3 linked regions of the Staphylothermus marinus F1 genome follow. The protein of the gene in region 3 binds, or shares a complex with, the protein of the main gene of each other region. Links are inferred from orthologs where the notes say so. Each region holds a gene or a part of one and is shown on either strand. Other genes may lie near its edges.

Evidence for each region. The genes of interacting proteins can lie anywhere in the genome.
Region 1: the proteins of SMAR_RS04465 (region 3) and dph2 are in contact, whole or in part, in a crystal structure (PDB 6Q2D), measured with the Methanobrevibacter smithii proteins. The link is inferred for Staphylothermus marinus F1 from one-to-one orthologs. Residues at the interface, in WP_011954157.1 of Methanobrevibacter smithii: Pro482, Asn483, Lys484, His485, Tyr553, Asp555, Glu556, Glu559, Leu560, Leu591, His592, Glu593, Asp594, Ala595, Val596, His597, Arg598, Gly599, Pro600; in WP_011954460.1 of Methanobrevibacter smithii: Met1, Met3, Tyr4, Pro28, Glu29, Gly30, Leu31, Met33, Phe58, His80, Thr124, Gln126, Ser179, Gly180, Asn181, Phe182, His183, Leu185, Tyr201, Asn202, Phe211, Ile215, Arg291, Asp295, Asp296, Gln298, Met299.
Region 2: the proteins of SMAR_RS04465 (region 3) and rpl12p are in contact, whole or in part, in a crystal structure (PDB 5H7L), measured with the Pyrococcus horikoshii proteins. The link is inferred for Staphylothermus marinus F1 from one-to-one orthologs. Residues at the interface, in WP_048053510.1 of Pyrococcus horikoshii: Pro161, Met164, Met165, Phe168, Ser169, Ile172, Val195, Glu196, Phe202, Leu211, Ser212, Val213, Met216, Lys222, Phe223, Asn224; in WP_010886059.1 of Pyrococcus horikoshii: Leu100, Ala101, Gly102, Leu103, Ser104, Ala105, Leu106, Phe107, Gly108.

What each region holds. Positions count from the first base shown.
Region 1 is NC_009033.1:642,795-648,583, reverse strand. Bases 1,431-4,430 are described here. They hold dph2 (diphthamide biosynthesis enzyme Dph2), read right to left. Parts: upstream 3,453-4,430; coding sequence 2,409-3,452; downstream 1,431-2,408. Other genes in these bases: SMAR_RS03210 (THUMP domain-containing protein), read right to left, coding at 4,342-4,430; SMAR_RS03215 (50S ribosomal protein L16), read right to left, coding at 3,490-4,014. In the rest of the region: SMAR_RS03240 (exosome complex RNA-binding protein Csl4), read right to left, coding at 1-552; SMAR_RS03235 (METTL5 family protein), read right to left, coding at 569-1,201; more of SMAR_RS03210, read right to left, coding at 4,431-5,388; SMAR_RS03200 (ribonuclease FAU-1 family protein), read right to left, coding at 5,696-5,789. UniProt on the Methanocaldococcus jannaschii protein: Catalyzes the first step of diphthamide biosynthesis, i.e. the transfer of the 3-amino-3-carboxypropyl group from S-adenosyl-L-methionine (SAM) to the C2 position of the imidazole ring of the target histidine residue in translation elongation factor 2 (EF-2).
Region 2 is NC_009033.1:1,050,318-1,056,026, reverse strand. Bases 1,431-4,350 are described here. They hold rpl12p (50S ribosomal protein P1), read right to left. Parts: upstream 3,094-4,350; coding sequence 2,767-3,093; downstream 1,431-2,766. Other genes in these bases: SMAR_RS05675 (50S ribosomal protein L1), read right to left, coding at 4,234-4,350; SMAR_RS05680 (50S ribosomal protein L10), read right to left, coding at 3,210-4,226; alaS (alanine--tRNA ligase), read right to left, coding at 1,431-2,559. Also shown: more of alaS, read right to left, coding at 1-1,430; more of SMAR_RS05675, read right to left, coding at 4,351-4,881; SMAR_RS05670 (50S ribosomal protein L11), read right to left, coding at 4,889-5,419; SMAR_RS05665 (transcription elongation factor Spt5), read right to left, coding at 5,422-5,709. UniProt on the Methanocaldococcus jannaschii protein: Forms part of the ribosomal stalk, playing a central role in the interaction of the ribosome with GTP-bound translation factors.
Region 3 is NC_009033.1:847,308-853,036, reverse strand. The notes cover bases 1,922-4,861. They hold SMAR_RS04465 (elongation factor EF-2), read right to left. Parts: upstream 4,527-4,861; coding sequence 2,316-4,526; downstream 1,922-2,315. Other genes in these bases: SMAR_RS04460 (DHH family phosphoesterase), read right to left, coding at 4,625-4,861; SMAR_RS04470 (hypothetical protein), read left to right, coding at 1,933-2,205. Outside these bases: SMAR_RS04490 (MBL fold metallo-hydrolase), read left to right, coding at 1-395; SMAR_RS04485 (hypothetical protein), read right to left, coding at 403-612; SMAR_RS04480 (hypothetical protein), read right to left, coding at 838-1,521; more of SMAR_RS04460, read right to left, coding at 4,862-5,659; SMAR_RS04455 (hypothetical protein), read right to left, coding at 5,589-5,729. UniProt on the Methanocaldococcus jannaschii protein: Catalyzes the GTP-dependent ribosomal translocation step during translation elongation.

The sequences.
Region 1 (5,789 bases), 200 kb from region 3 along the record:
TGATGCACTAACTTTTCTTTTCTCAACATTCCCACATATAGGACATACGAGTTTATCATCTTGTTTCCTCAATAGTGATCCGCATTTTGTACAGAAAGCTGCGATCACTCCTAGTCTTGGCTCCTTAGTTGTTAACTGGAATGGATGATTGCTATTTATTACTCGTGCTCTGACTATATCGCCTATTCTCATTGCATCATACATTGTTTCAATATATTCTGAACTAGCTTGTGATACGTGGAGAATACCTGTAAAACTAGTTGTTCTTGTAGGTTTTTCTTCTATAGCATATATATCGATAAAGGCTAGATCTTCTGATACACTTGATACTATTCCTTCAACTATATCGCCTGCTTTTGGAACATATGGTTTACCATGAATATTCCTAACATTTATTGTTCTCTTAACAATATCTATTAATACTCTACCAATTAGTTGGGAGCGTAGATATCCTTTACCGTTCACATAAACTCCTTGCCCTGGAAAATATTCTTCTTCCACACCTATAACATCTCCAGGCAACACCAGTACTCCCTGCCTAATCCTTTCCATGGCATGCCTCACCCTACTATTTCCTCCTCAAAACGTAAAAGATTGCTCTAACTCTATATATCTTCCTCCTATGTGTTTCGAACAACATTGGTATTGGAAACAATAATTGTTCATTATAGACTATTCTAAAACCAAAAGCACTGGCTAGCTCCTCGATAATCCTAGTTAGCCCCGGGGAGTATTTATGAATTGTATAGATGGATTCTGAAATCTCCATTGCTTTCTTCAAAAACAATATGTCTAATCCATGGTTTCTTCTAACTACTCCGAACGGAGGATTCATAATAACTGTATCCACAGAGTTTATTGATAAATCTCTAATGTCACTATTTATCAGTAGTGTTTTAGCCAAATAATCTCCGCCCAGATCCCTAAGTATTGATTCTGCTTGTTTAACTAGGGATTCATCAATATCTATACCAACAACAAGTTTTGCTCCTAGAACAAGTGCGCCATAACCCAGTTTTAGATTACCACATCCCAGATCAGCTATTATCTTACCTGTTATATCCTTTCTAATAAAAGCATGCCATAGCATCGAGGCAGCAATTGATGAGGGGGTTTCATATTGTTCATATTGTTTCTTGGGTCTACTAATAGATGGATACTTGCTCAGTATTCTTTCTAGTTTTGCTTTGTTTATTAACAAATATTTTTCACCAATGCCGAAACACTATTTGTTAAACTAAATATTTATTGATATACCCGCATATACCTTCTCGGTAGAGGTTTTTCCCAGATTATCAAGGGTGAGAACATGGATGGTTATGGTGACATAATCAGTTTTCTGTTTTGGCTAATACTATTATATTTAATAATTCATCCACAACTACAATACAAGTCTCTTCAAAGTGCTAGGTTGAAGATCATACGAGGCATGGAGAAGAAATATGGTTGGAGAGTAATAACAATGATACATAGATAGGAACGAATAGGCTTCTTAGGAATACCAATGTATAGATTTATCGATATAGAGGATTCTGAAGCAGTATTGAGAGCAATACGTAGTACTCCAGAGAATCAACCAATAGCTTTAATCCTCCACACACCCGGAGGATTAGTTCTTGCAGCTTCACAAATAGCTATGGCTCTGAAAAGACTATTCGCTTATTTAGAGACTATGGTTATTTAGGGAACTATGAAAATTATGGTTGTCTTGAGAAGGGTTATGGTTGTTGGGTTTGCTTTATAAACCCCCTATAATGTAATGGTTAATGAAATGCGGATGAAGGGCTCTAGGTGGTCTATGTGGAGCCCCGATAGCCCCCTCCGTGAAGGGATGAAGCCCCAACCCAAGAGGGGGAAGCCCGTGCATCATAAAGCACGGGCAACCACATAAGGGGAAGAAAATAGTTATTGTACCACACTATGCTATGAGCGGCGGGACCCTTATAGCGTTAGCTGCTGATGAAACAATAATGGATCCAGACGCTGTTCTAGGACCACTAGATCCCCAGCTACAAACACCTAAGGGAACATTCCCAGCACCTAGCTTGATAAAAATAGCTAAGATGAAAGGGGATAAGGCAAGCGACGATACATTAATTTATGCAGATATTGCGGAGAAAGCTCTACGTGAAATACAGGAGTTTATAGTTCAGTTATTAAAGGATAAGATGCCGGAGGAGAAAGCTTTTGAAGTTGCAAAAAAGCTTACGGAAGGATATTATACACATGATTACCCAATAACAGTTGAACACGCTAAAGAGCTGGGGTTGCCTGTTAAAACAGATGTTCCTCAAGAAGTCTATTTATTAATGAACCTATATCCGCAAGCAATACAGCAAAGGCCGGGTGTAGAATATATTCCCAGGCCCCACATCCCATACTATCACGGTAAACATGAAAGATAATCTTTACCATGGATAAACATATTTCTCCACAATATTTTTCAAAACCATAATTAATTCTCCAGGAGTAATTACGGGTTTATAGAAGTCGTTGAAATCATCTATTGGTAATCTGGGGCAACTAGTTATAATATATAAGTCTAGGTTGTACGAATTATCGATGGAGATCAATTGTTCTCTGCTGAGATATGTTGAGGTAAACAAGTAATATTTAATGCCATGTTCTTCTAGGAGCTTTTCAATATATTTGATCAATGTAGGTCTGTATTGTCCCGGCCTAGAACCAATAATTATACCAGCATTTCTGATCAATTCGTTACGGAGCTTTGATAAAACATAGTATCTTTTCGCCTTCAAACGCTTAATGTAACTACTAGGATTAATTACTTGTAGCCTATACGGATCAAGTATGATAACAGGCTTATCAACAATCAAGGACAAACCCAAAGCATGAAAAATCCCACCTGCAACCACTAGGTATAAATCGACTTTACTGTATATTCTCAATGCAGCTGAGTATTCGCATCCAAGGATCTGGCCAGGCATCATTACATTATATGCGGGTTTTTCAATATAAGCAATATATCCGTGCTCCTCTAGTTTTTCAGCTACCTCCTCTAATGAGTGAACATGTTGTATAGATGCTACCAACCCTATTCTCTTAACATTGTATTTCTTGAATTCATTAATTAACATATTAATAATATTGTTTGTAGGCTTCCACTTATAATATGCCGGCAAATATATTATATCATAGTTTATTTTTCTGCTTAGAAACGGGTACTTATTATGTCCTATATGAATAATTAGATCAGGCTTTACAGCCTCTATCTCCTCTAAAGGAATATCGCATGCCCCGAATGAGGGGGATGCCGAATAATATATCTTGATATCGGATAGTTTATCTGTAATATATTCTCCGATGCACCTGTATAGTTTTTTTAAACCATCAGGAGCTTGTATAAAAATCCTAGAAGCATTCTTTTCCCTAATAATATTGATTAATGCTTGATAATCAACTTCATAGCTTTCACAAAAACTCTCACTCATAAAGATCTACTCGGTTATGGAGTAGAGGAGAAATATTTTATATGGGTTTCAAACCAGGCTTTAATGGTTTGAAAACTATTCTCGCCGGTAATGGTAGTTTTGAAGCTGCTCTTCTAAGAGCCTCTTTAGCATGTTCAACATGTTCCTTCCTAACCCTAACCTCCATTACTATTGTTCCAGGATAAACTCTAGCAGCTGTTCCTATGGGTTTTCCGAATGCTTGTCTCATACCATCTTGTAGACGATCTGCTCCTGCGAAAGCCATCATTTTATTCTCTCTTAGCACATGGTGTGGGTATACACGTATTTTTAAGAAGTAGTTTTGGTCTCCAACAGTTGAGCTTAAATATTTATTAGCCATAACACGTGCGGCTTCTAATGCATTATGCCTTATTTGTCCAGCCTCGATCATTACTAGTTCTGCTCTATAATCATAGTCTCCATGAACATTGCCCATTTCAAACTTCACGATCTTAGGCTGTGGTACGCCTGGTATGTATTCTCTCCTAGTATATGGGGGTCCGCTGAAATGTGTATAGCATCTAGCGGGTCTTAGAGGCATATATCATCATCTCCTAATCATTCAACCATTATTCTTTATCGTTTTTGTAGATTTTAACCGAGTATTTTAAACTTACCTTTTACTATTTTCTAGACTATTTGCTTATTTGGATATTATGGTTGTTTTGGAAATTATGAAAACTATAATAGTTTTGTAGTGTTCATGTTTATGCGTTCGCTTTATAAACCCCCTATAATATAATGGTTAATAAAACGCAGATGAAGGGCTCTAGGTGGTCTATGTGGAGCCCCGATAGCCCCCTCCGTGAAGGGATGAAGCCCCAACCCAAGAGGGGGAAGCCCGTGCATCATAAAGCACGGGCAACCACTATTTTTCTAAAACAACTATTTTAGGATATAATCCTCCATGTTGAACTGTTCTCTTATGGACTACTCTAAAACCTATATAGTTAGCTTTATTCAACACATAATTATACTCTGTTGTTATAATAGTTAATCGACCACCTGGTTTCAATGATTTATATGTTGAATCCAAGAAGTCTCTATATAGTTTCCTAATAGCTACTGGATCCCCGTAGCGGATGCCGTATGGTGGATTACTAACTATATGATCCACTTGTTCATCGAAGATCTCATGTAATCTCCTAGCATCCCATACACCAAAAACCACTTTTCCATAGACACCTGAAGCATATGCATTAAGTTTCGCTCCCCTAATATGTCTCGGGTTTCGATCGTATCCATAAATGTATGCTTCTTCATGGAGAAGAGCTGCTTCTATAGGAATAGTTCCCCCACCACACATTGGATCAACAATTACTTGTTTATCTCTCGTACCTGATAATGTTAGCATTGCATATGCTAGTGTGGGTTTAAGAGCTGCTGGATGATCATATATTCTATATCCTCTCCTATGAAGACTCCTAGAACCTGTTAGCGAAACTCCGAGAAAGAAGTTCTCATCCTTCACAAATACGTGGACTATGATATGTGGTGTTCTCAAATTAACAACTGGCTTAATACCTGTTTTCTCTTCAACTTTCTTAATAATTATTTCTCCAACAATACGTGAAATATCCATAGATGTATATTCGTGACTACCTAGACGTTCTGTATCAACTGCAAATGATGTATAGGGAGTTATATAGTAATGAATTGTTTCAAGAGAAGAAAACAGTTCTTCCCTAAGCTTTATTAAATCATTTGTTCGAGAACCAATTCTGCTCTTAAACAACAAGATGAATGCGCGATTAATGCTTCTAAGCCTATAAATAGCTTCAAAACTAACATTATCAACAACATGATATACATGCCCACTCATATTTTCAAAACTAGTAACACCGCCTAGCTCAGCTCTAATCTCTTCAGACGCAATATCCTCAATACCTGGATTAACTGTATATAGTAGTTCCACAGTAATCCACCATGTAAAAACACATATACTCCTCGACAAGTGAATACTGTATAAATCCATAAATAAACAATATCATCGATAAAGGTAAGGATTAAAATGGGATTATAGACCAGTAAAAATAATGGAGAAAAGCGGGGGTGCCCGAGCCAGGTTAAAGGGGGCGGACTCAAGACAGGGCCAACATATAGTGGTTCGGCCCAGGGGAGATCCGCTGGCGTAGGCCTGCGTGGGTTCAAATCCCACCCCCCGCACCATCTAAATTACTAAATTATTAGAACAATACTTCTATATGGAGAATAACCAGTTGCTATTGTTGGTTCGGTCTATAAATTAACAATCTATGGTTTTCCAGAATAGACTTAGCTACCTCTAGTGCTTTCTCATATAGTTTCTCGGGTATA
Region 2 (5,709 bases), 200 kb from region 3 along the record:
TGGATGAATTGCTATCTCTACAAATTTATCTGATACGTATATTGTTAGAACTCTTTTCTTCAACGATAAATCCTCAATAATTGATTTATAGAGTTGTTCGTCTTCAAGCTGTTTCTCTATCACAACTGTTTTTAATCCACAGATCTCCAGTGCCTCTTCTAATAAATGCTTTAATAGTATTTCTTTGAATAACCTGCGGTATTGAATTAATAGAGTCTTGTATTTATCAAGTTCTTCACTAACTTTTTTCGCAACTATAGAGATCGGCAAGCCTTTAGCGCCTAGAAACTTGAGAGCCTTATCCACTTCTTTCTGTAGATCGGATATGTATTCTGGAAGCCTTGTTGAAGCTATGTATTCAAGCCTTATAACACCATCCTGGATCTTTTCTGCTTTAATTATCTTTATTCCTCCTATTTCTGAAGTATTATATACATGTGTGCCAAAACATGCTTCTGCATCCCATCCAGGTATCTCAACTATGCGAAGAATAGGTGAGTAAACTGCTCCGCCCTGATATATTCTTAATCCAAATCTTTTCTCAGCCTCAAATTTTGGTAGGAAATAAAATTTTAAGTCTATTCTCTCATCGATCACCTTATTAGCTAACTCTTCGATCTTTCTGATCTCTTCATCACTTAACGATTTATAATGAGTTATATCAAGCCTTGCTTTCTCAACAGTTTTCTCTGCTCCAGCTTGCCATACATGTTCTCCGAGAACTTTTCTTGCAGCTCCTAGAACAATATGTGTTGCTGTATGGTGTCTCATTAATCTATACCTGTTATACCAATCAATAACTAGCTCCACCTGTGTTCCGGGTACTAGTCTTCTTTTAGTAGCTAGTTGATGAACTATTACTTCTCCAACTTTATACACATGTTTAACGGGTATATGCTCATTACCTAATATAACGTATCCCTTATCGTGATCTTGTCCTCCAGCTCTAGGATAGAATATTGTCTGATCAAATATAACATACTCATTCAATGAATCGAGAACCTTCGCACTAGCTCTTCTTAGATAGGGGTTTTCGTGAAACAGCTTCTTAGTAGGATCGTGTTTACTAGCCCATTCAACTATTTCATCCGGTAATTCATGCTCTTTCTCTTTGATTAATGCTTGTGAACCACCATGTCTAGCAGCTATTAATGAATAGAAATTGCTGGGAACACGTATTTCTTGCCCATAATGCTTTGCTCTCTCCACAACAATTTCGGGGGGTATTCCTTTAGAGTCATATATTTGTATTAAATCATCGAAGGTAATCTTCTTTTTCTTCTTAATAAACCTATCCACCTCTCTAATTCCTCTAGTAACTATGTCGATATATTTTCTCGTCTCATAACTCATTACGTCGAGTATATAGTCTAGTCTGCGGTGAAACTTATCGTATACATATCTGCCTTTCCAATACTTCGCTTGTTTATCTATAAGTTCTAGAACTATATCTTCTAGTGTAGATACTTTTATTCCTAAACGTATAAGTGTTCTCAATAAGCGTCGAATAACTAAACGTGCTAGATACCCTTCACCAGTATTTGATGATACTATGCCATCACTCAACATTAAGGACAAGGTCTTAACATGATCGAGAGCTGTATATAGATTGATCGTGTCTACTAAGGATTTATAATATTCAGAATAATCTATCTCTTCAAGATATTTATTCAACATATATACGTCTTCGATCTCCTTATCACTAAGTAAGTAAACTATTTTTTTAAGCACATCATAGGGAGGTTCATCTATTCCTAAAATATTCTTATATGTCTCCAATAATGAACTAAATATTGTGTGAAAAGCTGTTGGTGTTCTCTGAGTAAACCAGGCAATTCTCTCTATACCATAACCAGTATCAACTACGAGTACGGGATTTCTAACTTTTTTCCCATTGACTATTTTATACTTCATAAATACTAGTGTGGCAAGCTCTAACCCATCAACTAGAACCTCGTATGCTGGTCCAGCATTTCCTCCTCCCTCCCACCATGATTCTTTGAAAACAATGTTCTCAGGTTCTATCCCAATTATTTTTGTAAAGAAGTCGAATGCGTATTGAAGTGTTTCGTTTACCCAGTAAACATATTGATCCTTCTTATTAAATGCGTGATGTCCTCCCATTTCAAAACTTGTAAGATGTCTTCCAAACGTTAAGCCTACATTATCTATATCCTCCAACCTAACACTGGGCTGAACTATGACTAGCGGATTATATGGCGGATCAACTATTCCCTCAGTAACAGCTGGTTGAAAAACAATTATTGACGCAATTGTCAAATATAGATCGTTTCTCCACCTAGCAAGAACTGGGTAGGGGTCAACATATCCATGTCCATGAGAGGTAAAGAATTCTATGAATTTCCTTCTTGCTTCATCAAATGTTAAAGGAGGAACTCCCTTATACTCGTTATATAAGAAATCATATTTACTACACGGCCTATCAGGACAGGTATCTCTCGGCACTAGGCTCCAGAATCTTTCACCGCACTTCTTACACTTATATACTTGATAACCGGTTTTCTTCAAAAACTCATTCATAAATTCTTCTTCGACCATTATACATCACTTAATCCACACTATATTCTGTTACATACTAGTTATGATATTAGTTATTAACGTCCAATATATGAGTATTGAATGTAATGGTTGAGTATTGGCTTCTAAGAGATAAGGTAGATTATTTCTTAATAAGACCAAACAAAAACCATATCTGCTCCGAGAACATTGTTTTAAGGCTTGAATTATTTGAGCTGTAAAAACTGTTTATCCGAAGAGTGCTCCTAGTCCTTCTGCTAGTTCTTCTTCGCTAACAGTCTCAGCTTCCTCTTCTTCCTCCTCTTTCTTCTCCTCCTTCTTCTCTTCTTCCGCTGGAGCCTGTGCTGCCGGTGCGGCTGGAACCGCTGCTACTGGAGCGGCTAGTGCTTGTTCAAGTACTTTTGCTATATCAATATTTTTCAGGGCAGCTACAAGCGATTTTACTCTTACCTCATCTACTTGAATTCCTGCAGCTTCTAATACCTTCTTTATGTTTTCCTCATTTATCTCTTTACCAGCCTTATATAGTAGTAGTGAAGCATATATGTATTCGATCGTTCACCACCTCTTGGATATATGTTTTATCTTATTTCCTATTTACACATCCACTTATCCATGATTATCTGGGTGTTTTAAAATGTATTCTCCCTAATAAAAATATTTACCCATGTTTATCCGAAGAGTGCTCCTAGTCCTTCTGCTAGTTCTTCTTCGCTAACAGTCTCAGCTTCCTCTTCTTCCTCCTCTTTCTTCTCCTCCTCTTCCTTTTTCTCAGGCGGAGTTGTCGGTTGTATTGTTGGTACTTCTAATCCTAGATCTGGTGCATACTTGGAAACTTCTGCTGCAAGTGCTAGTGCTTTCATTATTGCCGCTCTAAACACGTATTCAGCAGTATCTGGTGTTACATATCCTGCCTCAGCAGCTAATGCTAATGCCTGACGGAATGCTTTGTTTAATGATAACTCTAATATCTCTGGCACAGGCCATGCTATTTCTGATCCGATCTTTAATGCGTCTAGGTGAGCATTCATAACCATGTTCTTATACTCTTCGAGATCTAGGACTAGTTGGTCCCTCAATATTATTATTCCATGATCATATGCTGCTTTAATATTTATCTTAACCTCTTTTAAAGCAATATCTAGTCTTTGCAGAAGACTTGCCAATTCCTCAGATATAGTATCTCCTGGTTTCGCAACAACTGTATCGCGTGTAATAACTATAGAGTTACCCTGTATACGTGTAGGAATCTTTAGTTTGCTGAAAGTACTAAGAATAGGTCCCGGTGATAAACCGGTGTTTCCTTCAGGAATAACTATTTCTTGCTGAGCTATTTCACCTGGTTTATAATAAGTTTTTGCCTTGTATTTATCGAGTAATAGGCTTAACTCGAAAGCATTCATATGTGTAAACAATAATAGATTCTGTCCTGTAAGTAGTTCCTCGAATTTACTTGTATCAATACCGGCATTTCTAAGTGCTCTTAGAATTAATTTGTTCTTAGAAACTCTGAATAATACTTTCTTCGATAATTTCTTCCTTAGTTTTTGAAGCTGGTTTGTCGGAAAACCTGTTAGATCAGCTATTGCGAATACTGGGTATGATTTAAACAATGTTGTTAAATATTCTACTTCTTCTATTTTCCACTGAGGAATTCTCTTAGCTTTGGGAACTGCTGTTGCAGACATGTTTTAATCACCCCATAACCTCTATTGGCGGACCCATTGTGGTTTTAACAACTATTTTTGCAATATTATGTGCTCCATTCGGCAGCTTTGTTTCTAGACGTGATAATATTGTCTGTGCGTTTATAACTAAATCCTCGGGATTCATATCCTCTGTTCCTATTCTAGTCATTAGTTGTGGCTGATCCTTATTTCTCAGCAAAATTGCAGATTTATATCTATTCATTACCGATACTATATCTGCGGCGGGAGGAACTGGGACAGGTATTTTTCCTCGAGGACCGAGAGCTGGTCCCAGTATTCTGCCGGCATTAGCCATTAGATCCGTCCTTACAAGAACCCAATCACATTCTTGAGCTACTTTTTTAGCGTCTTTCTTGCTTAATGCGAGCAACTCGTCTCTTGTTATAACTCTGTGTGCACCACCTGCTCTAGCTTTTTCAGCCATTTCACCATCGGCAACAACACATATTATTTTATCTTTACCAAGTCCTTTCGGCAAAAATATCGTCTCTCTAATTCTTCCCTCCGGACTACGGGGATCAACATCTTTTAGAACAACAATTAATTCTACACTTTGTTTAAAGTTTCTCTTCGGACTGTACTGTACTGCTTTAACTATAGCTTCCTTTAATTCTTCCTTACTTGGAAGAGGCATCTCCTATTCACACCTCGCCAGTCTCTTGTTCCTCCTCTTTCTCCCATTCAGGTTCATATTTAGCTATCGTAGCATCATATAATCCTTCATCTATTTCTTTCTGGACAATCTTAGGATCTTTCCCGTCTACTGTTATTCCTATACTTCTAGCAGTACCTAAAATAGTCTTTACCGCTGCTTTTAACGTTTTAGCCGTTAATTGTTCTTTCTTTAATATAGCTATTTTTATGATTTTATCAATAGGTAGATCCCCTATTTTCTGATGAGCAGGATCGCCAGGTGGTTGTTTCACACCAACTTCTTTAAGGAGCAAGGCTGTTGTTGTTGGAATACCAACTTTTACTTCGAATTTTCTAGTAGATGTATCAACTATGATCTCAACTGGAACAGTTAATCCTTCAAAATCCTTAGTTGCTTCATTAATTGCTTTAACTACTTCCATAACATTAACTCTTAACGGTGAAAGTGTAGGGCCTAGAGGTGGGCCTGGATTAGCTTTTCCACCTTCAACCATTACTTTTATTACTTTCTTACCCATATCTAGACACCGCTCTTCCTACTGGGTTTTACATAATCACCTGGAACAGTTATAGGGACATTGAAAGCAGCCTCTAATATACTCAGGACAACCATGTTTTTATTCCTATCTATACTAATAACTTGTGCTTTCATTCCTCTAAACGGGCCTCTCACAATTTCTACTATGTCTCCCTCTTTAATCATTTCGATAACAGGTTTAGGCTTAACAAGTCTTCCTACTTCGTCTAGAGAAACTTTGATTGGTTGACCTGATTTAACATATTTTAATTCACTTATCAACCTATAAAT
Region 3 (5,729 bases):
TAATAATATCTAGTGCTGGAATGCTCAAAGGCGGTCCAAGTGTTTATTATTTAAAGAAAATAGCTAATGAGCCTAAGAACGCAGTTTTCCTCGTAAGTTACCAAGCACCCAATAGTCCCGGACACATAATTCTCGAGAGAGGAATCTATGAAGAATTTGGTTTGGATGAACCAATTAAGGCTAGACTTGAATGGTTTGATCTATCAAGCCATGCAGGTAAGGATGGATTAATAAGTATTATACAAAGATACAAAAATACATTAAAGAACATTATTATTGTCCATGGAGAACCTGATTCGGCCTCTAATTTAGCATCGATGGCAGTTGAATTTCTAGGCAACGATATAAACATAAATGTACCGCTTAACGGTGATAAAATAGAATTGACTAGCTAAAACATAACTATGTTATCTCAACGATATTTTCACAGTTTAATTCTTTAAGAAAATCATCTAGTTCGTTTAAGGGAATCTTTATTGTCACCAGTTTACTTTTGGTTCTAGCTTTTACTTTAGCTATACCCTTCTTTTCATCTCGATAAACACGACACTCAATAGCTAGACTCACATATTTCTTAAACTCTTCTCTATCAAATACTTCTATCGGAGCCATACTGCTTCACCATCTGCTCTGTTCATAGCTTATAGGATTAATCATAATATTGGAGATAACATTGTTGGGATAATAAAACTATCCATAACATAACATGTCTAAGATATTGGTTTGGGAAATTTGGCTCTATAAATTTGTCATGATATAACCTCTTCTGTTTAAACGTGTTGGCTGAGTTGATATAGTATTCTGTGCCATAAATAAAAATATTTATTTGTGTTAAAATTATTGGTTTCTCTTTAAAATCACTGTTGCTATTATTGAGGTTGTAACAATCACTAATGTTATAGGGAATATTAGTGAGTTGTTCCCAATACTAGTATCTTCTCCTTGTTGTATTGTATTATTCGTATTTGGTACCGTAGTTGTATTTTGGAAAAGCTGACTTGTGCTTTGTGTAGTGTAATTCTTTTCGTTTCCTACTAGGTAATTTTGTGTGGTTTCCGTATTATTAGAATTAAAAATTACCATTGTTTTCTGTGTGCATGATTCTAAGCTACCTCTATTTGTTACTATCAATATTTTCCACGAGTATAGATCGTTTTTTGGAGGTAGTGTTACTCTGGCTTCATACACTAATGTATCGTTTCCCCAAGTCTCTGCGAGACTCATCTCGTATGGTTTTCCACATAAGATAAGGGTGACTTTTCTAACTCCTATGTCTGCAGGTATTGCTACACGAAATACTAGGGGTTCGCCTGGTTTTAGGTATACTGTTGAACGATCCTCTGGAGACAAGATCAGTATCCCAAACTCGTCTCCAGACTGTTTAAAGTTCTTCTTATAGCTTGGAATTGATGCATTCATAGATACGGGTATGATAAGAGATACTATAATAGTAATTATTGCTAATAGATATATTCCTTTTAATACTGTTATGACTAAGTTAGGATGTTTTAGAATTTTCATTTTGGGAGAACACCCATTATATAAGCTTAGGTTTTCTCATCATATAGTCAAAATATCGTTTGTGTAAGTTTTTCGTTAAATGGATTATAAAGATTATCCAAAGATTATCTTATTAAAATAGGAGAGAGCGCCGGGGCGGGGATTTGAACCCCGGACCACCGGGTGTCTGCCAGGCTATTCTTCGAACCCGTGGGTTAACAGCCCGGCGCTCTACCAGGCTGAGCTACCCCGGCACCCTATCATAGGATTTATAGCATGGAGTTTAATAATTCTTATCTTTGATGCGATGATGAGCATCGGCTCCGTTCGGAGCATGGTGTGAAGAAGTTCCTTGGTGCTGAGTATACCTGGTTAGTTTCGATTATCCCTCACTTACTTATAAGCACACTTTAGGATTTAATGGGTGATATATTGGCGGAAAAATATACTGTTACAGTCACTATTGATTTGAGACTACTTGCTATGCGTTTAAGAGAATCTGGCCGCCGATTTATCCGTGTACACGAAATAGCTTATGAGCTCGGGATCAGCCCTAAAACAGCGGGAAAAATAATGGTAAACCTTGCCCGACTAGGCTACGCTGTTAAATGGAGTGAAGGAGTATATATGCTATTAAATGAGAGAAACAATAAGTATAAAATAATAGATAGAATAGCCGGTAAGGTAAATGAAACCACATACTAAACCAATAATTGTTCTCGAAAATAAACGTCTTTTATGAAACGAGAATTCAAACTATGAATAACTATAAACAAAATACAATGGTTTATCAAAAAGATGAAATTATTTAATCTTTAAAAACCTATGAAGTCCTCAGGTCTCGGAGGCTCTGGTTTTAATCCCTTACGCTCTCTAATCTTCCTAACAAGGTCTAATAGCATTGAGTCCGGAACTGGCGCCCACCTACTGAATTCCTGTCCCCATATCGCTTTGCCGGCTGTTGCTCCACGCAGTTGCTCAGCAAGATCAAATGTTTCAGCAACTGGTATCTCAGCAATTATTCTAGCAACAGCGCCTTGTTGTAGGACTTGCAGGATTTTACCACGTTTCTTCGTGATTATAGTAGTTATATTTCCAAGATACTCCATAGGTGCTTTAATATCTAGTTTCTGTATAGGCTCTAACAATGTTGGCTTAGCAGTTAACATACCAGCATATATAGCGTTGCGAACAGCGGGATATATTTGTCCAGGACCACGGTGTGCCGGGTCTTCATGGATTATAGCATCATGTAATATAACCTTTACTCCACGAACAGGCTCCATAGCTAGTGGCCCTTCTCTCATTGCTAATCTGAATCCTTGAATAATTGTATCCTTAACCTCTCTAAGATGCTGTACACCAGTAGTTAAATCTACGAAGACATTGATGTTTTCATCAATAGCCCATATACGCCTAGCTTGATCAGTGGGCCATCCAGCTTCTTCTCTGAGAACCTTAGCTCTCTGCTTAGGATCCATATCTTCAGTTATAATTCCATCATGAATTAACGATATTGTTTTCTCATCTAAAGGCTCAACACTAATATATAGCTTGTTATGCTTATTAGGTGATTTACCCTCAAATACCCGGCTCTTATCACGAATGCTTTCACGATACACTATGATCGGTTGTGAAGCAATAACATCTAATCCATAGTTTTCTTTTAGAAACGTTAAGGCTATCTCAATATGTAGTGGTCCCATACCACTTAGTAGGTATTCACCTGTTTCCTCATTGATTCGTACAACAAGACTTGGATCCTCAATGCTCAGCTTATGGAGTGCATCAATAAGCTTTGGTAGATCACGTGGATTCTTAGGCTCTATAGCTACAGTAACTACCGGTTCACTAATCATTCTAAGCTTTTCGAAGGGCGTCATCATATCCTTGTACTCAACAGCTACAACAGTTTCTCCAGCACGAGCCTTATCTAATCCTAGCACTGCTGCAATGTTTCCAGCAACTATTTCATCGGCTAATTCACGATAAGGTCCCATATAGAGGCTTACTTGTAGAACTTTCTGTTTCATTCTAGCGTTCACTAACCAGACTTCTTCTCCTGCACGAAGTGTTCCAGAGAATACTCTGCCTGTAGCAACTAATCCTGCATGTGGATCGATCCTTACATCGTTTACGAGCATAACAAGTGGTCCATTAGGATCTGTTTCCAGCATTGCCTTGCCGATTTCAGAGTTTAGGTCGCCATGCCATATCTTAGGCAATCTATACTTCTGGGCTTCACGTGGGTTAGGAATAAACTTTACAACCATATCTAGAACGGCTTCGTGTAGAGGAGCAAGTTTCTGTAGTTCTGGTAAGGCTTCTTTTCCCTTCTTATATAGATCAACTATATCGCTGAACTTTATACCCTTCTGCTTAGCCATTGGAACAGTAAATCCCCATCTATCACGTGCTGATCCAAAAGCTACTTGTCCCTTAGCAGGATCTAGTTGCCATTTTGTCTTGAATTCTTTATCAGCATACATTGCTATTAATTGGTTTACTTCCTTAATTATCTGGACAAATCTCTGCTGTATTTCTTGTGGTGATAATCTTAATTCTTTGATTAATCTATCTACTTTGTTTATGAATAAAACTGGTCTCACACGTTCTTCAAGTGCTGCTCTGAGATACATTTCTGTCTGAGTCATAACACCTTCTACAGCGTCAACAACTAGGATTGCTCCATCAATTACTCTCATTGCACGAGTTGTTTTTGCGGAGAAATCTACGTGTCCAGGAGTGTCTATTAAGTTGATAACATATGGTTTACCCTTGTATTCGTGGTATAGGCTAATGTTTGCTGACTTAACTGTTATTCCTCTTCTCTGCTCAACATCTAGGTAGTCTAGTGCTAGAGCTTCGCCTGCTATTTTCTCTGAAATTATACCTGCTGCTGCCAATAAGCTGTCAGATAATGTTGTTTTGCCGTGGTCTACGTGAGCAGTAATACCTATGTTTCTTACTTGTTCAAGATTTCTCATTATTTTAAGTATTTCCATTGTTTGCTTGTATCGAACCATTTTTGATCAACCCTTATCTTATAAACATGTAGCCAAACATAATTGTTAATCCACATTTATCTTCTCATAAGGGAAATATGGTTAAGGTATTATAAAACTTATTTATTGTTTAATTTCCGGAGTATTCTTTCAAGAATATTTAGTGTTATTTTTAATACATCCTTTGGTTTACCTGTCCCTTCAGCAACACCTGCAGTATCATGGCCGCCGCCGCCTCCTCCCCCTATCATTTTCCCTATGATCGGCATAATATCCTTGCCAAGGCTAATACCTGTTTTCTTAACAAAATCATGTGTTGCTCGGCCAACTACCCGGAGCTTCTCATTGCTTGAAGCAACAAATACAATATCTGCTCCAAGATCAATGATTGCTCTAGCCACGCTTCCCTCAAAAGCTCTAACATGTGTTGTTGCAACAATATATTCTCCAATACGTTTAATACTGAGTCTTTGAGCCCCCTTCAATCTAGCTATTCTTTCAGATATATCCATTCTTTTTTGGAGAGCATTGAATGCCTTTTCATAGTTTCCATTATAGATATTGATAAGTTCATCAATGACTTCAAAAATGTACTTATCTATATATACAAATCTTCGTGAATCATAGAGAATACCAGTTATACATATAGTTGCTTCTAATGGGTTAAACCACCAAATATCTCTCAACATCAGATATATTAGTTCACAATTACTTACAACTCTATAGCTTAAACTAATCATACTATTTCTGATTAGTTGGCCTGGCTGGTGATGATCTATTACAATATAGGGTTTCTCATATACATAATTTATTGTCTGCCCTAATTGGATAGGGCTACTAGTATCTACGATAATATACATGTCTATAAAATTGTTCATCCATTGAAGAATGTATGGATTGATAAAATCAATGTTAATATCGAGATTGTTTAAAACATTCTTTGAGGCAGCATTTAATCCTTCGGGAAGAATAAGGTAAACAGTATTTTTTAGTGATACGAGAAAATTTCTCAATATAAGCATCGAAGAAACAGCGTCTGGATCAGCATTTTTATGTGTTAATATACCGTACACTAGTCCTTTATTACTGAGTAGAAACCTTCTCAGCTTGTTTATATTTTTTAAGTTCTCTTTCAAAAATTCTTCTAGCTTCATTTATGGTGTCCCCCAGGATTTTATTGTAGTTCATAATATCTGTGTATCCAGCCTTAACACCTATGTCTAG